3 regions of the Photorhabdus kleinii genome follow, and region 3 is predicted to be linked to each of the others. Evidence: predicted binding sites of a transcription regulator. Region 3 holds the regulator's gene; each other region holds the start of a gene.
What was found. Region 3 encodes LexA, which represses DNA repair genes until DNA is damaged. Its sites were predicted from a motif close to TNCTGTATGTACATACAGNA; they were not measured.
Positions count from the first base shown of each region.

Region 1: a site for LexA is predicted at 2,703-2,722, ahead of dinB (DNA polymerase IV). Genes of this name have one in related genera too.
Region 2: a site for LexA is predicted at 1,497-1,516, ahead of uvrB (excinuclease ABC subunit UvrB). Genes of this name have one in related genera too.

Region 1 covers NZ_JAJAFY010000065.1:13,992-19,788, reverse strand. The annotation lists gene LG003_RS20870 (TonB-dependent hemoglobin/transferrin/lactoferrin family receptor) at 173-2,503, opposite strand; gene dinB (DNA polymerase IV) at 2,745-3,800, shown strand; gene pepD (beta-Ala-His dipeptidase) at 3,853-5,328, opposite strand; gene gpt (xanthine phosphoribosyltransferase) at 5,709-5,797, shown strand, end outside.
Region 2 covers NZ_JAJAFY010000045.1:22,589-28,385, forward strand. The annotation lists gene uvrB (excinuclease ABC subunit UvrB) at 1,554-3,563, shown strand; gene yvcK (uridine diphosphate-N-acetylglucosamine-binding protein YvcK) at 3,560-4,468, opposite strand; molybdenum cofactor riboswitch at 4,853-4,997, shown strand; gene moaA (GTP 3',8-cyclase MoaA) at 4,987-5,797, shown strand, end outside.
Region 3 covers NZ_JAJAFY010000015.1:30,349-36,145, forward strand. The annotation lists gene plsB (glycerol-3-phosphate 1-O-acyltransferase PlsB) at 1-2,355, opposite strand, end outside; gene LG003_RS09795 (diacylglycerol kinase) at 2,485-2,856, shown strand; gene lexA (transcriptional repressor LexA) at 2,976-3,581, shown strand; gene zur (zinc uptake transcriptional repressor Zur) at 3,866-4,378, opposite strand; gene LG003_RS09810 (DUF1266 domain-containing protein) at 4,598-5,740, shown strand.

The sequences.
Region 1 (5,797 bases), on a different contig from region 3:
GATTAATTTGCCAGACTTTTACCATCGTTGATGCAATAAAGCATTATTAAAGTATCAGAGAAAACGAATCAGCCGATAACACGCTATCAAAAGTTTCCGATAAAACGAAATTTTAAATGGGTTGGTTAGCAGTCTGAGTTCCCTCAAAAAGAGGGAACTATCAGGTGAGAAATCAGAATTTCTGGGAGATACTGAATTTAATGTTACGTCCAATCCCGGAAACCGATTCACTGAGGTATGGGCGATAATCACGATTAAACAGGTTATTTACTGTGACACGTGCTTCAAGACCTTGCCAGAAATTGGGTTGCCAGCTGGCGAATAAGCCGTGCAGTGCATAACCTTTGCTTTTTGGTAATGCCCAATGACCTGCATCTGGATCGCCATCTGTAGGAGAACGGTCTTGTTTGCGAATGAAATCACCAGTCCAACCAACAGCCATTTGCCATTGAGGAATTTTTACACCAAGCATTGTATGGGCAGAGGTAGGTGGAATATCTCTAAGCCAGGTTTTACGGTTCCACCACGGATTGATAGGAGAGGTATCCCTTTGCCCACGGATTGTTGAGAAAGAGAATTTGCCAAATAGGTAACTACTATCATAGAAGGTTTCGATTTCTAGCCCCTGAATGGAGTATCCCGGTAAATTACGATAATTGGGTAAGGGCTTGCTGCAAGCGGATTCTGGTGCGCCGTTTGCTTGAGCTTTACAGTGAATCTTACTGCGACCAGTAAATATTTCGTCTTTACCTCTGTTGTAGAATAGAGTGGTGCGGATCTGTAAACTATCCTGAGCTGTCAGCAGATTATTAAAATCCAGAATTGCACCGAAGCGGAGTCCAGTCATTCTTTCTACATCTAGATTACGACTGGTGGCTGTAACACTTGACTGTGCATATTGTACTTCATATTGCTCATCTACCAGTGGGGCACGCCATGTATGGCTAATATCAGAAAATAGTGATAGGTTTTGTGTTGCTTTCCACATAATACCTAAATGAGGAGACCAGCCGGTATAGGTGACGCTGCTATAATCGTGGCCTATTTTGGGCGATTTATCATTATAAACGGCAGCAATGTTTTCCTTGCCCGTATTTTTGATATGGTCATAGCGAATTCCCGGTGTGACGGTGACACTGCCAATAGTCATTGCATCTTGTAGATAGAAACTATGAGTTTCTTGTTTTCCTGATGGCATTTGATATGGTTGGAAATAGCCATAATTATAGGCTGGATTTTTACTCTGATTTTTGTAATACATTAATGTGTTACGCTGATTTTTATGCCAACGAACACCAGTTAGGAGCGTGTGCTCTATCGCTCCAGTCATAAAAGCCATTTTATTATTGATATCAACAAGATTATCCACATAGTCGATCCAACTTTCATTACCAAGATTTCCTATGCTAGCAACTGCTCCTGCATTGACTGGCCGCTTATCATGCTGTTCTGTTTTCGAATAGGCATAAGTTGCTGTCAGGTTAAGTAACGGATTGTCTTCTGGTGCAATATTCCATTTAGCAGTGTAATTTTGGTCTGTTTGATCACGATAAACCAGCTTACGACGCCAGGCTTCATCCCAACCATATTTCTTAATATGGGCCTCTGATGGAGTAACTATTTCATCGCGTTTTGCTGCCCACGGCTGCCAACCATCAGAATCAGAACGCATAGCGGAAAGTGTTAATGTATTAGCATCGTTCAGGTAAAAATTCGTTTTCAGTAAGTAGGATGCCTGATCACTTTTAGAGAATGCAAAACGGGTGCCATCCGGTCGTTTAATGTTGCCGCCATCTCGTTTGCTCATATATAACAGGCCGTCAGCAAAGCCTTCTATTGTCCGGCCATAGACTGCGCTGCTATAAATATTTTGGCGATCATTGGTGTGATAACTGTATTTCAACAATCCACCAAAATCTTCTCCAGGCCGTAATAAATCACTGGCATCTTTGGTGACAACTTTAACTGTTCCGCCAAATCCGCCATTACCATCAAGTAGATTATGTGGGCCTTTATCGACATCGACTCGCTTGATTAATTCTGGCTCAATAAAGATAGAGCCTTGGCGATATTTCTCGAAACCTTTTGGTGCATCATCCAGAGTGACTTTAACGTCTTCGGTATCGCCCATTCCCCAGATATTCAAAGTTTGGCCGCCTGGACGAGGCGATCCTGACATAGAAACGCCGGGGAGTTGATCGAGCAGCTCGGCAATATTATCTGCCTGGGTGCGTTCAATATCCTCTTTTTTCAATACTGAGCTTCCAGCACTGACGCTGTTATTCAATCCGCCAATAACAGAAAGTGTGGAAAGTGTGATGACTTTCTCTGATTTTTCCGGTTTTTCTTTTGATTTTTGCTCTCCATTTTCCTGGGCGGCCAGATAACCTGGCAGGCCAGTACTCAGCATAATTATGCTGGATAAAGCATAATGAAGAGTGCGATTAATTGGTTGTGTAGTCGCTGTAGCTGAGGTTTTTTGTGGTTTCCCGCTATTTTTCATTGTTATAAGCATCCTTGAAATGTCGTTAAATAGAAAAGTTGCACTTACAGGATAGGTCACTTAACGCAAGGAATCGGGCAGTAAAAAGTTAATAACGGTATTAATTATTTTGTTGTTCAAGATATCTTCAAATCTGAGCTAAAAGCATCTGTTAACAATAACTCTTGATGTTGTTACTAGATTGCTCTTGAGTCTATTTTTATGTATGTTTATACAGTCATTGTTGATAGGCTAAAGCAGAATGCGAAAGATTATTCATATTGATATGGATTGTTTCTACGCAGCTATTGAAATGCGTGATGATCCGTCACTTCGTCATATTCCCATTGCTGTGGGCGGCAGTGCAGACAAGCGGGGTGTTATTAGTACAGCTAATTATCCTGCCCGTCGTTTTGGAGTACGTAGTGCAATGTCTACTGCAATGGCGTTGAAACTCTGTCCTCAGCTTAAAGTTCTTCCGGGGCGTATGGCGCTATATCGGGAGGTTTCCCGGCATATCCATCAGATATTGTCTCGTTATACTGAGTGGATAGAGCCTCTGTCATTGGATGAAGCTTATCTAGATGTCACTGATAGCCATCATTGTTATGGATCTGCCACGCTTATCGCACAGGAGATCCGTAAATCCATTTTTGATGAATTACAATTGACGGCATCAGCCGGTATTGCGCCGGTGAAATTTTTGGCAAAAATCGCTTCTGATATTAATAAACCGAATGGGCAATATGTCATTCCTCCTGATCGAGTGGCTGATTTTGTTAAGGTTTTACCTTTGCGAGAAATTCCGGGGGTTGGCAAAGTCATGGTGCAACGGCTGGCTAATATGGGGCTGGAAACCTGTTCTGATATACAAAAATATGACGTGATTGTTTTGGTGAAACAATTGGGGAAATTTGGTCAGGTACTTTGGGATCGTTGTCACGGTATTGATGAGCGATTAGTGAATCCAGACCGTCTGCGAAAATCAATTGGTGTGGAGCGGACACTTGCGAGAGATATTCATCAATGGGAACAGTGCACTGAACTAATAGAAAGTTTATATCTGGAATTAGAAAAACGGTTGAATAACGTTAAACCTGATCTGCGGATTGCCCGTCAAGGGGTGAAACTGAAATTTGATGATTTTCAACTAACCACTCAGGAGCATGTTCATCCACTATTGGATAAGCAGGATTTATTGCAATTGGCCCAGAAAACATGGACCTCTCGTCGGGAAGGGCGTGGCGTTCGTTTAGTGGGTTTGCACGTAACTTTGCAGGATCCAGAAATTGAGCGGCAACTTTTATTTGAATGGTAACTTGCTTGAATGGTAATTCCCCTGCCATCACATTGAGGCAGGGGAGAGCTGATTAAGCTTTTTCAGGAATAGCTTTCAGAATTGCCGTCAGCAGTTGCCAATATTGCCCGACACTCTTGATGTGCACCTGTTCGTCAGGAGAGTGAGCGCCCGTGATGGTTGGTCCGATAGATACCATATCCATATCAGGATAAGGTTTCTTGAATAGGCCACATTCTAGTCCGGCGTGGATCACCATGATATTAGGTATCTTGTCGAATAACTGCTGATAAGTTTCACGTACTAAGTGCATTACCGGAGAACTTGCATCTGGCTGCCAGCCGGGATAATCACCTTTAGCGGAAATCTCAGCATTCGACAGTTGAGCTAGCGAAGAGAGCATACCTATGACATAAGACTTGCCGCTGTCGATAAGCGAACGGATTAAGCAAATGAGATTTACCTTATCTTGTTCCATCGCCACAACGCCCACGTTTAGCGAAGTTTCTACTACACCTTTGATGACATCACTCATACGGATAACACCATTAGGGGTACTGTTTAGCAATGAGATAAAACGGCTTTGGCAGTCATCAGTTAATGCCTGAATGTCGGTTTCGACCTCTTCCAGTAATACAGTCAGGTTTTTCTCAACGACGGCATACTCATTTTTCAGTATACCTAAGTACTCATCTTTCAGTTGAGTAAGCTGTGCTGCTTTATCGGCAGGGATAGCAACAATAACATGGCCTTCGCGTGGAATGGCATTACGCAGCGTACCGCCTTGGAAGTCGAGCAGTTTTAGCGCCAATTCCTGAGTATGGGCGGCAAGGAAGCGAGCCAGTAGTTTGTTGGCATTACCCAGTCCTAAATGAATATCACAACCGGAATGCCCGCCCTTTAGCCCTTTGATTATCAGTTTTAGTGTTTTGTAGTTAGCCGGAACAACTTCACGAGTCAATGCTAAAGTGGTGGTAAAATCGATACCTCCAGCACAACCCATGTAGATTTCCCCTTCTTCCTCTGAATCGGTATTGATTAAGATATCAGCTTGCAGCCAGCCCGGTTGCAAGCCAAAAGCGCCATCCATTCCGGCCTCTTCTGTCATGGTCAATAAAACTTCTATAGGGCCATGTTTTACATTGTCATCAGCCAGTACAGCCAACGCTGATGCCAGGCCAATACCGTTATCAGCTCCCAGAGTTGTACCTTGGGCAGTAACCCATTCACCATCAACATAAGGACGGATAGGATCTTGAGTGAAATCGTGTACTGTATCGTTGTTTTTCTGCGGCACCATATCAAGATGTGCTTGCAGAACAACCGCCTTACGATTTTCCAACCCTTTACTGGCTGGCTTTCTGATCAGAATATTGCCGACTTGATCACGTTCAACGTGCAACTCTTTTTCTTGCGCCCATTGAACAATGTGGGTTGCCAGGGCTTCTTCATGATAGGAAGGGTGAGGAATAGAGCAGATTTTGGCAAAGATGCCCCATAGAGGTTGAGGGGATAATTGTGATAGTTCTGATTGTAATAGTTCTGACACGACGAATCTCCTATGACTGCATCTCAATTAAGATGGAAATACTACTCTCTACCCGATAAATAGTTTTTATACCCGTCATCTTTCAAGTTGCCTCTTTGTTGGCTGCGCTCACTCACCCCGGTCACATAGTTTGCTATGCTCCCGGGGATTCACTCCCTTGCCGTCGCGATGCATCTTGAAATCCATTGGGTATATATGATGAGCGCTTAACGCCATGATGTTATTGGACTCAGAATACCACTTTAGTTTTGTTAAGAATAATACGATTCATCGATTCCTTGTTTCCGCTAGTTTTTACAGACCTAAGTCACTATAATTCGCGCAACTTTTTTTGCCAGATGCTTTTCTAAAGTATTTTTAAGTTGTCGGGATCAATTTTTATGAGCGAAAAATATGTCGTAACTTGGGATATGTTGCAAATACATGCCCGTAAATTGGCGCAACGTTTACTCCCTATCGAACAGTGGAA
Region 2 (5,797 bases), on a different contig from region 3:
ATTTATTGATTTTACTTTTAATATCTGATTTTTCTAGTTATCTATATTAGCACATCCTATATCAGAAAATGCTCATGGATTTACCTTTATATTCTAAAAATGAAAGTTAAATCATATAATTAAGTGAAATTCATTATAAAGTTTACACAAAACTGAACTTTATGTTTATTTTTGTGTTGACTTTATGGATTTTATTATAATAATGTTAAGTTGTGTTGATGTGTTTTTGGATCATTAGATAGCATCAAACGAAACATTATTCTTATTATAAATCTCTCGGGGAAGAGCTACTTTATCCTTTGAGTTTGAAAGTGGGTTATTTTTTTAGCACTAGGGAATTTCAAGAAAATAGAGGAAATTAAATAAACATTAGGACTGAAATTAGTAAATTAATAAAATGATAACGCAGTTAAAACACCAGGAAATGGCAGTATAAAGATGCTTTGGAACAGCAATCGATTGAAATTGTGAATGATAGATACAAAGTAAGTTTTTCGATCGAAAATAGCCAGCAGAATATTGGACGTTTTACGAGGGCTGTGTCGATTTGATATTTGTGTATCTATCATTTTTTTTGAGCAGTTACGATGGAGCTCGTTTTGTAAAATAGAGGATATGCTGATGTGAATTGGTTAATTTATCAATGACATATCTTAATATTCTAATTAAAAATTGGGTTTTGCTCATGCCAATTGAGTCAGTTGTTGTTTTTTGGTAAATGTTTATCGGCACTGTTTATATCGGCATAGTCAAAAATGCTATTGAACCTGCTATTGCTGAAAGCGTAGGAAACAGAGAATTTAGGTAAAACACGCCTCTCCTCTTGATTAACAGATTTCATATAGGAAACTGTTCACCGGTTATCTCTTATTGAATAAAAATCCCAATCTAACCCGTATTATTTGCTGTTGTTTGATGCAAAAAAGGCAGTTTTTTTCGCTCAGTCTACAGAAAAAATAGACAATTATCTACCTTTAATGCTGGTAATATTGAAAGAATATAATTTATTGATGTTTAATTTCCGTGAGAAAATTCTTACTTTTTCAGCAAATTTATTCATTTTTTTGAAAGGAAGAATTGAGATAAAGGTTAAAAAAATAGTAAAAATTTTTATCGGTAGAGGATACCTATTTTGTGGCATGATGTTGCAACCTCGTACAGTTAATAGGGTTTGTAGAGTTATCCACTATTCCTGTGGATAACCTTGTGTATTAGACTTAGAAAAGTTACGCGACGCAAGAAAATACGCGGCTTTCGTCAAGGTTGATGTTATTCTCGTCTTTGTTTTAATTTTATTAAATATCAATAAGATAACTAAAATCAAGCCCTGTCTGACCTGTGATGATGTCCCATGTTGTCACCTTTCAGCCAATCATATAAAAAATGGAAAAATCAAGATAATTTTGGGGATAAAATGGTATTTATTTTGATATCAACGGATGTTTAATTGATAGGGAAGTGACCTACTTGAGTCCGTTTTTATAAAATCAACTTGAAGCTGGTTTTATATCCAGTATTATAGGCTAACTTAATGTTAGGAAAGTGAGATACCGATGAGTAAGGTGTTCAAATTACATTCTGACTTCCAACCGGGGGGTGATCAACCAGAGGCCATCCGTCAATTACAAGAAGGCTTAGAAGACGGGCTTGCCCACCAGACTTTGTTAGGGGTAACTGGGTCGGGTAAGACATTTACTGTCGCTAATGTGATAGCCAATTTAAACCGACCAACGATGGTACTTGCTCCGAACAAGACACTAGCGGCTCAACTTTACAGCGAAATGAAGGACTTTTTCCCAGAAAATGCCGTAGAGTACTTTGTTTCCTATTACGATTATTACCAGCCGGAAGCTTATGTACCGAGTTCCGATACTTTTATCGAAAAAGATGCTTCCGTGAACGAACACATTGAACAAATGCGCCTGTCTGCCACAAAAGCTTTGCTGGAGCGGCGAGATGTGATTGTCGTTGCGTCTGTATCGGCTATTTATGGTTTAGGTGATCCTGATAGTTACCTGAAAATGATGCTCCACCTGACCAACGGTATGATGATTGATCAACGCTCCATTCTGAGACGTTTAGCTGAATTGCAATATACCCGTAATGATCAGGCATTCCAGCGAGGGACATTTAGGGTTCGTGGTGAAGTGATTGATATCTTTCCGGCTGAATCTGATGAGCATGCCCTGCGCGTTGAACTATTTGATGATGAAGTAGAACGGTTATCACTGTTTGATCCGCTAACGGGACAGATTCAATATCATGTTCCACGGTATACCGTTTATCCGAAAACCCACTATGTTACTCCGCGTGAGCGTATTATTCAGGCAATGGAAGCGATTAAAATTGAGCTTGAGCAGCGGCGTAAGGTATTGCTGGCAAATGGTAAACTGCTGGAAGAACAGCGTATTACGCAGCGTACCCAATTTGATTTGGAAATGATGAATGAATTGGGTTATTGCTCCGGCATTGAAAACTATTCCCGTTATCTCTCTGGCCGTGCCGAAGGGGAGCCGCCGCCGACACTGTTTGATTATCTCCCGGCTGATGGTTTGCTGATAGTGGATGAATCGCACGTTACCATCCCGCAAATTGGTGGGATGTATCGAGGGGATCGTTCCCGCAAAGAGACGCTGGTGGAATATGGTTTCCGTATGCCTTCTGCGCTGGATAATCGTCCACTTCGGTTTGAAGAATTTGAAGCACTGGCTCCACAGACCATTTATATTTCGGCTACGCCAGGCAAATATGAATTGGAAAAATCCAGTGGCGATGTGGTGGAACAGGTGGTGCGTCCTACGGGTTTGCTTGATCCGGAAGTGGAGGTGCGTCCTGTAGCGACACAGGTTGATGACTTACTGTCTGAAATCCGTATTCGGGCGGTGAAAAATGAACGGGTATTGGTCACCACATTGACTAAGCGAATGGCGGAGGATTTAACCGAGTATTTGGAAGAGCACGGTGAACGGGTTCGCTATTTGCACTCGGATATCGATACTGTCGAACGTGTGGAAATTATTCGGGATCTTCGTTTAGGTGAGTTTGATGTATTAGTGGGAATTAACTTGCTGAGGGAAGGGCTGGATATGCCAGAAGTTTCTCTGGTGGCCATTCTTGATGCGGATAAAGAAGGTTTCCTGCGGTCTGAACGTTCATTAATTCAGACGATTGGGCGTGCTGCCCGTAACCTGCATGGTAAAGCGATCCTTTATGGCGATAAGATCACTGATTCAATGGCAAAAGCTATTGGTGAAACGGAACGCCGGCGTGCTAAACAGCAGATATTTAATGAAAAACACGGTATTGTTCCAAAAGGTCTCAATAAGAAAATTAGTGATATTCTGCAAATTGGGCAGCCAGCGGGTGGTAAAAGAAAGGGCAGAGGTAAAGCGGTTGCCACAGCGGAAACATTCAGCAACCTGTCTGCCAAAGAGCTGGAAAGCAAAATCCGCGAGCTGGAAGCGAAGATGTACCAGCATGCGCAGGATCTTGAATTCGAACAGGCGGCGAGTGTTCGGGATCAGATTCAGGCATTGCGAGAGCAATTTATTGCCAATTCTTAACCAAGGTTTTGCAGGGTATTCTCTAACGCCTGATGTAGTAATTCACGGTCGTGGCGATAGGGAACATCCTGTGCTTCGAGTATTTGCTGAGTAATAATCCGGTCGTTAAGCTCGCTGATATTTGTGCACGGGCCAACGATTACCGCATCAATTATCCGGCTGCCAATTTTGTTTTCCATTATTTCCAGCTTATCTTTCAGTGTCAGTTCGGCGGCCGCGGCACTGAGTTCTTTGCCTAGGTTACCGATATAAATCATATTGGCGTTGCTACGACGCAGTGCTTGGGTTAAATCTTCAAGCAGAAGCAATGGCATCAGACTGGTGAAGAAGCTGCCAGGGCCGATAATAATCAGATCTGCTTGAGTGATAGCATCCAATGCCTCTTTTGTTGCGGTCGCAGGCGGATAAAGCATCAACTCCTGAGGAATACAATTCAATTGATCAACATTAACTTCGCCATAAATGGTGTTGCCTTGATCATCTATCGCCATTAGGTCAACGGGCTGCTCAGACATTGGAATAAGATGAGCATTAACTTTCAACAAACTGCGGATTAAATTAATTGCCTCAAGGGGTCTGACACTTAAATGATCTAACGCTTTAAGCATCAGATTCCCCAGATTATGCCCTGCCAGTTCGCCATTGCCACTGAAACGGTATTCGAACATTGCTGACGCGACACTGGGTTCGGTAATAAGCTGATTTAAACAATTGCGGGTATCACCCCAGGCAATACCGCCTTCTGAACGCCGGATCCTGCCGGTTGAGCCGCCATTATCTGTCGTGGTCACAATGCCTGTCAGGCGAGAGCCTAGTGATGAAAGAGAGGACATAACGCGCCCAAGGCCATGACCTCCGCCTAAGGCAACTACCCGATCTAAATCGGCTAATGTGCGGTTTCGCATAGAATTCCTATTACTGACTGAGCATATATTCGCTGAATAATTTTAGCGTAATTTATTATAAAACACGATTAACCGAACAAACGTTATGATTGGGTGCAATGTTTTAACTGATCACAAATAGAAATTGTCTGTTATTTATTCTGAACAATGTGGTAATTCATTGTATATTCAATTATATAACGAAAGTGGGTATTCGCATTTTTCTTTGTTAAGCGCTAAAATCCATATCAGAGAAGGTCGTTTTACATTAAATCATATACCCAATGGATTTCAAGATGCATTGCGACGGCAAGGGAGCGTATCCCCGGGAGCATAGGTAACGATGTGACCGGGGTGAGTGAGTGCAGCCAACAAAGAGGCAGCTTGAAAGATGACGGGTATAGATGTTGGAATTAACTCCTAGCCTCTGCATCTAAGTCCCTTTTTACACAGCGATATGATGCTTTGGCCGTGACCACTGAGTCACCAGGATGTAAGGTAGAAATGCCCGCATCTCCCATATTTGGAAAGGTGTTATTGTGGAACAACTCATAGACGCTTTTGCTCGTAAATTTTACTATTTGCGGCTATCTATTACCGATGTATGTAATTTTCGGTGTACTTATTGTTTGCCGGATGGTTATAAACCCCGTGGACATCACTCCTTTTTGACATTATCCGAAATTCGTCTTGTTGGCCGGGCGTTTGCCGATCTGGGTACAGAGAAAATCCGTTTGACGGGGGGCGAACCGACCATGCGCCGTGATTTCACCGATATTATTTCCGTCATACGTGAAAATAAGTTGATTAAAACCCTCGCAGTAACCACTAACGGTTATCGAATGGAACGAGATATTGCTAAGTGGAAAGAGGCGGGTTTAACCGCAGTGAATGTCAGTATGGATTCGCTTGATCCCCGTCAATTTCATGCGATTACCGGGCAGGACAAATTTTTTCAGGTGATGCGTGGTATTGATGCAGCATTTGCGGCGGGTTTTAGTAAAGTGAAAGTCAACGTAGTGCTAATGAAAAATGTTAACGATATCAGCCTGCCGGCTTTCCTGCACTGGATAAAAGATCGTCCGATTCAATTAAGATTCATCGAGTTGATGGAAACCGGTGACGGTGGTGAAATGTTTCGTCAATACCATATTTCGGGGGAAGTTATCCGGGAACGCCTGTTGCTCGATGGTTGGCATTTGCTTCAACGTTTACGCAGTGATGGCCCTGCACAGGTTTTTAGCCATCCTGATTATCAGGGAGAAATTGGTCTAATTATGCCTTATGAGAAAGATTTTTGTCGGAGTTGTAATCGGTTACGTATTTCTTCAATAGGTCATCTTCATTTAT
Region 3 (5,797 bases):
CTGATACAGCTCTTGGGTATTTGCTGTAATCGCATTACCACTGTCACTGATATAACCTTCTTCACGTAGTGTATGGACTGACGTAGTAAATACCGCCTTATCAAAGAATTCAGGTGCGTTGATGCCATGCAATACCGACAAACGTTGCGCTAACATCCGACTCTCTTTTTCCAGCACTCCCCGACTGATTACTGGATTGGCGTTCAGTAAAGAGAGTGTGATGGCGTAACGTTGCAGTGTTTCACGGATGCCCGCTGCCAGCAATTGCAGGGGGCGGATACGTGCTGGATTAAGTACCAGCATGCCATGCTCCTTGTTACAGATAAGGCACTGGCGGGTCAGTTCGTTGATCAGCGTATTAACCACTTCTGGCAGCTCTGTTTTGCTATAACGCATAAATAGCTCGGCTTTAAGGAGTGGATAAATGATCGCGACCTGGCTTAACAGCGCTTCGCGGCTGATACGGCGATGATGAATAACGATGCAGGCAATCAGTGATGGCAGTACTAATAGATGTTGAATATTGTTGCGGTAGTAGGTCATCAAAACTGCACGATCACGTGGCAGAATGATAATGTCACCCATACTGTCTTTGTCTACCTCGAACTTATCCATTTGCAGAGCGTGTTCTAGCAACTCCTCCGCGGTTTTCTTTGGTACGGTGACATCAGCAGCGTAGGGTGCATTGTGCATGAGCTGTATATAACAATCCAGTTGCTCAAGCAGTTGCTCACGAGTAAGTGCTCGCTGACGTGACGAAAGCAGGGCAGTTGAACACAAATTAATTGCGTTAGCCGCCGCTGTGTTGTTGATGTTTACCATAATCTTCTCAGACAGTTGACTGACTGTCGGATTGAACCATTCGGGGCGATGGAATTCTATTGGATCAATAGAATCGCGCCAGCTAGGAACATGGTTGTTAAGGTATTGGATCAACGGGATGGGTTCGCCAAAGTTGACGTAGCCTTGCCCCAGATTACGAAGTTTGCGCAAACCACGTATCATCTGGAAAAAGCCCTCTTTCTCTTTGGTTGCACCACGCAGCTCTTTGGCATAGGTGGCAACTTCCATCACATGCTCGTAGCCGATATAAATCGGAATAATGGTAATTGGGCGTGATTCTCCTCTCAACAGCGCCTGTAACGTCATGGACAGCGTACCCGTTTTGGGATCGAGTAAGCGACCTGTCCTGGAGCGACCGCCTTCCATAAAGTATTCAACAGAATAACCTCGGGCAAATAACTCACCTAGATATTCCCGGAATATCGTGGCGTAGAGCTTATTACCCTTAAATGTGCGGCGGATAAAAAATGCACCAAGGCGGCGGAATATTGGCCCTGCTGGCCAAAAATTTAGGTTGATGCCAGCGGCAATATGGGGCGGTACCAAGCCCTGATGGTAGAGCACGTAGGAGAGCAGCAAATAATCCATGTGGCTACGGTGGCAGGGCGCATAAACCAGTTCGTGACCATCCTGTGCCAGACGGCGGATGCGTTCAGCATTGTGAACATTGATCCCTTGATACAGACGGTTCCAAGTCCAACCCAGTACACGGCCTGACAGCCGTAACGTTTCATAAGAGAAATTCGCAGCAATCTCTTCCATCATGTTAATGGCATTCTGTCGGGCTTTCTCATGTGAGATTTTCTTGGTACGGGCCTCATCAGAGACTGACTTTTCTATTGCTTTTGAAGCCAGCAATTTGTTAAACAGCTCTTGCCGAACCGGCAGGCGTGGGCCAACGGCTGCTAAGCGTTGACGTGAATAGTGCATTCGTGCCACACGAGCCAGCTTATGGGCAATAGTCTTGTCAGTACCATGCTCAGTTGCCATATAGCGTAGAGATACTGTGTTTGAAAAGCGCACAAAACTATCTCGGCCTAGCCAGAGAATGGCAAAGAATTTTTGGATACCATTGAGTAGCCGCAAATGTGGTGTGCTCTGCCCTTCGCGCCCGGGGGAACGGCCGAACATGACAGAAACTGGCAGCATTTGAATGTCCAGATTGGGATTATTGCGATGCAGATCCAGATAAGCATGGAAAATTTTTACGGATTCCTGCTTTGGTGCACAATAGCGGAATACACGTGGACCATTATCGATAAATACATAGCTGGGAAGTTCAGTGTCACCAATCTCCAGTAAATTTAATGGGTCCGGCAGATCCTGCTCAAGACATTGCTGACGTAATGCCAGTAAGTCTGCTTTGGAGTGATACGGTAGCACGTACAGAATCGGGCGTGTCGTATCGAGCCGCAATTCAGTAATCGGATCTGTAGGAATAAGTTTGCTCTTTACCAGTATTTTTAGTGGTAAATTCAATAATTTATAATATATTTTACGCCAACTTGACATAAATATCTTGAAGCCTCTTGTTAGCAACACGTTGCCAGCATATCAGAAACGGGTGTTGAGATCTGTTGTGTTAAGACAATAATAAGAGTGGAAAGTGTCAAATAACCTCATATTTGGTGTGAATAATTTATGGCGAATCAATCCAAGGGCTTGACCCGTATCATTAAAGCAATCGTATATTCGGTGAAGGGTATTAGGGCGACATGGCAAAATGAAGCGGCTTTCCGTCAGGAAATAATTTTAGCGATATTGGCTATGATGGTTGCATTTTATCTGGATATCGGCGCTATTGAACGCATTTTACTGATTGGTTCAGTGATGCTGGTGTTGATTATGGAAATCCTGAATAGTGCTATTGAAGCAGTTGTTGACCGTATTGGCAGTGAGTTCCATGAATTGTCCGGTCGGGCGAAAGATATGGGATCGGCGGCTGTCTTTCTGACAATGATGCTGTCGTTAATTGTCTGGGGGACCATCCTTTGGCGCTATTTTATGGTCTGATTTGGTTTAATAATTAGGTATTATATTATAATTGGCTAATTTTCTGCCTTAGTAGGTTCCCAATCGTTATTTAGCTGTATATACTTACATATTGACTGTATAAACAAACAGGGGACGAAATGAAAGCACTTACCGCAAGGCAGCAGCAAGTTTATGACTTGGTGCGTGACCATATTTCGCAAACAGGTATGCCGCCAACGCGTGCTGAAATTGCAGCACGTCTTGGCTTTCGTTCGCCTAACGCGGCTGAAGAGCATTTAAAAGCATTGGCTCGTAAAGGGGTGATAGAGATTGTTGCAGGGGCATCTAGGGGAATCCGTTTGCTGTTGGAAGAATCTGGTTTACCGTTAATTGGCCGTGTAGCCGCAGGTGAACCACTGTTAGCACAGGAGCATATTGAAAGTCATTATCAGGTTGATCCTGCATTGTTTAAGCCAAGTGCAGATTTCCTGTTGCGGGTCAGCGGAATGTCTATGAAAGATGTTGGGATTATGGATGGTGATCTGCTGGCTGTGCATAAAACACAAGATGTTCGTAATGGGCAGATTATTGTTGCCCGCATTGAAGATGAAGTGACGGTAAAACGTTTTAAACAGACTGGAAATAAAGTTGAATTGTTGGCAGAAAACCCAGAATTTAAGCCAATTGTGGTGGATTTGCGTGAGCAGAGCCTGACAATTGAAGGATTGGCGGTTGGGGTGATTCGTAACGCCAACTGGTCCTGATAGTAAAATATCAAATTGTTGTTTTTGGAATTGTTAAAGAATTGCAATATTCCGGCAGAATCATGTTGTTGAATTTATCGTTGTGATTATCTTAAACGTGATTCTGCGGTTGTTTATTTCAGTCTGACTCTGTACCAAAAGTAAGTATCTACTTACTATACCTCATGAATTTCAAGATGCTTCGCGACGGCAAGGGAGCGAATCCCCGGGAGCATAGCGAACGATGTGACCGGGGTGAATGAGTGCAGCCAACAAAGAGGCAACTTGAAAGATAACGGATATATCTATTTCTTTTTACTTCCTTCAATTCTGTGGTCATGCTGGCATTCATCTCGTTTAATACAGGATTCGATCTCTTCACAAGGTGAACATAAGCCATGCGCTTCGATGATGGTATGGCGTAAACTGAACCCGGCTGTTTTTGCTAACTGTTGGATGGCGGATTCAACGGTTCCACCATCTCGCTCTGTAACAGAACCACAACGGTCACAAATAAACATTGCTGAAGTGTGGCTTGGCTGTTCAATATGGTGACATAGGACATAACTGTTGGTGGATTCTATTTTATGAATAAACCCCTGTTCCAACAGAAATTCCAGTGCCCGATATACGGTAGGCGGTTTGGCCTGTGGTTCTGCTTCCCGTAGCAAATCCAGTAAATCATAAGCACTGATTGCCCCGGGTTGCTCTGAAATGAGACGCAGAACCTCAAGCCGCTGCGGAGTAAAGCGGACTCCACGAGCCTGGCAAATAACTTCGGCCTGTTCCAGTAACTTTTTTTGATTAATCAGTTTCATTACGCCTCTTACAACCAGTACGATGATAATATTGTGATGTTATCATGTTTCTTCAATAGAAAATATTATCCAGAAAAGTTCATTGTGATTGTCCCCTGATGGAGTTAATTTGGCTAAATTGGTACTCAGTAGCAAAAATAATGTTTTCTTGAAGTTTATGATAATACAGACAAGAATTATCGTATATGACAGATAATTTTCGGAAAGGAAGCATTTGTGATGAAAGAGCTTTTACAAAATCAGCCTCATTATAGACAGTTCCCCGTTAAAGGCTATCAGGTAATGAGGCATATTATCTCTGAAAAAAGAAAGTTGCCTTTTCTAAGTGCATTATATGCGTTGATTAATATTTTATTTGTAATGGCAGTATGTACGGGTATTGTATTATCTGTAGCAATTGTTTTATTTATAATAGGTAATGTATCTGTCCCTGATACGGACTATTTACTTCTGGCACAAGTAGGCGGTATAGCATTATTTGGCGTAATGTTACTCTCGGTTATTATTTATCGCATTGTTAAGCGCCCAGAATGGGAACAACGGCGTTATTATCAACAAGCAGGTTTATCTCTTTTACCAGAAGATAAGCGTCAGGTATTACGACTAAATATTGTTAGTGACTATTGGCTAGGTTTTTGGAGTGAAACTCTAGAGCATTATCCTCTACAGTCACGGGTTGCCCATGATAGCTATCGTTACTGTCTGCTTCCATTATCTCCGACTCAGGAACATCAATCCCAACTATACAGCGACTGGGGAATTATTGATGAAGAAGGGTATATGAAAATGCTAACAGGTTTGTGGGAGGGGGTACATTCAAAACATTTTGCTATTGATGCTGCTCTTAGTGATGGGAAAATGTTTAAAGTGCTTGCCAAATTAGTTGAAGTAACACCTGACTATATTCATAAATGTGTCAAACCTATTAATAAACGCCCTCCGGCATTAGTGTGGGGATTTGATTTGTGGCTTGCAATTGTTTTAAGTCGTAACTGTTTTTGTGCCGGTTATATCAGTGAAGAAGTAGCATGGAAAAATATGCTGAAAACTGCTGATTATATTTATGAAATCTTCGGTAGTTTTGATGAGTTTTATACAAATTTTCGGCTAGGCAATGCTTACTGGAGTAATGATTTTGATCGGTCTAAAGAGCGGCTGGAACAATTTAATTATTATAAGTCACATTGTGACTGGCCAATTGCTAGTTTGCCGTGGCCTGAACCAAAAGGCGTTATTATGGAAAGGCAGATGATGACAGGTTTTTCTGCATTAGTAGAAGATGTTTTACGCAGTAACATGGAAGAACAACAAAGTTATGAATTTGATATTACTGAGCTGTCAGCGTCTCGTGTACTCCATTAATATTTACATGAAACATTTCCCCTTGAAGAACATTTCAAGGGGAAGCAAATAATTAAT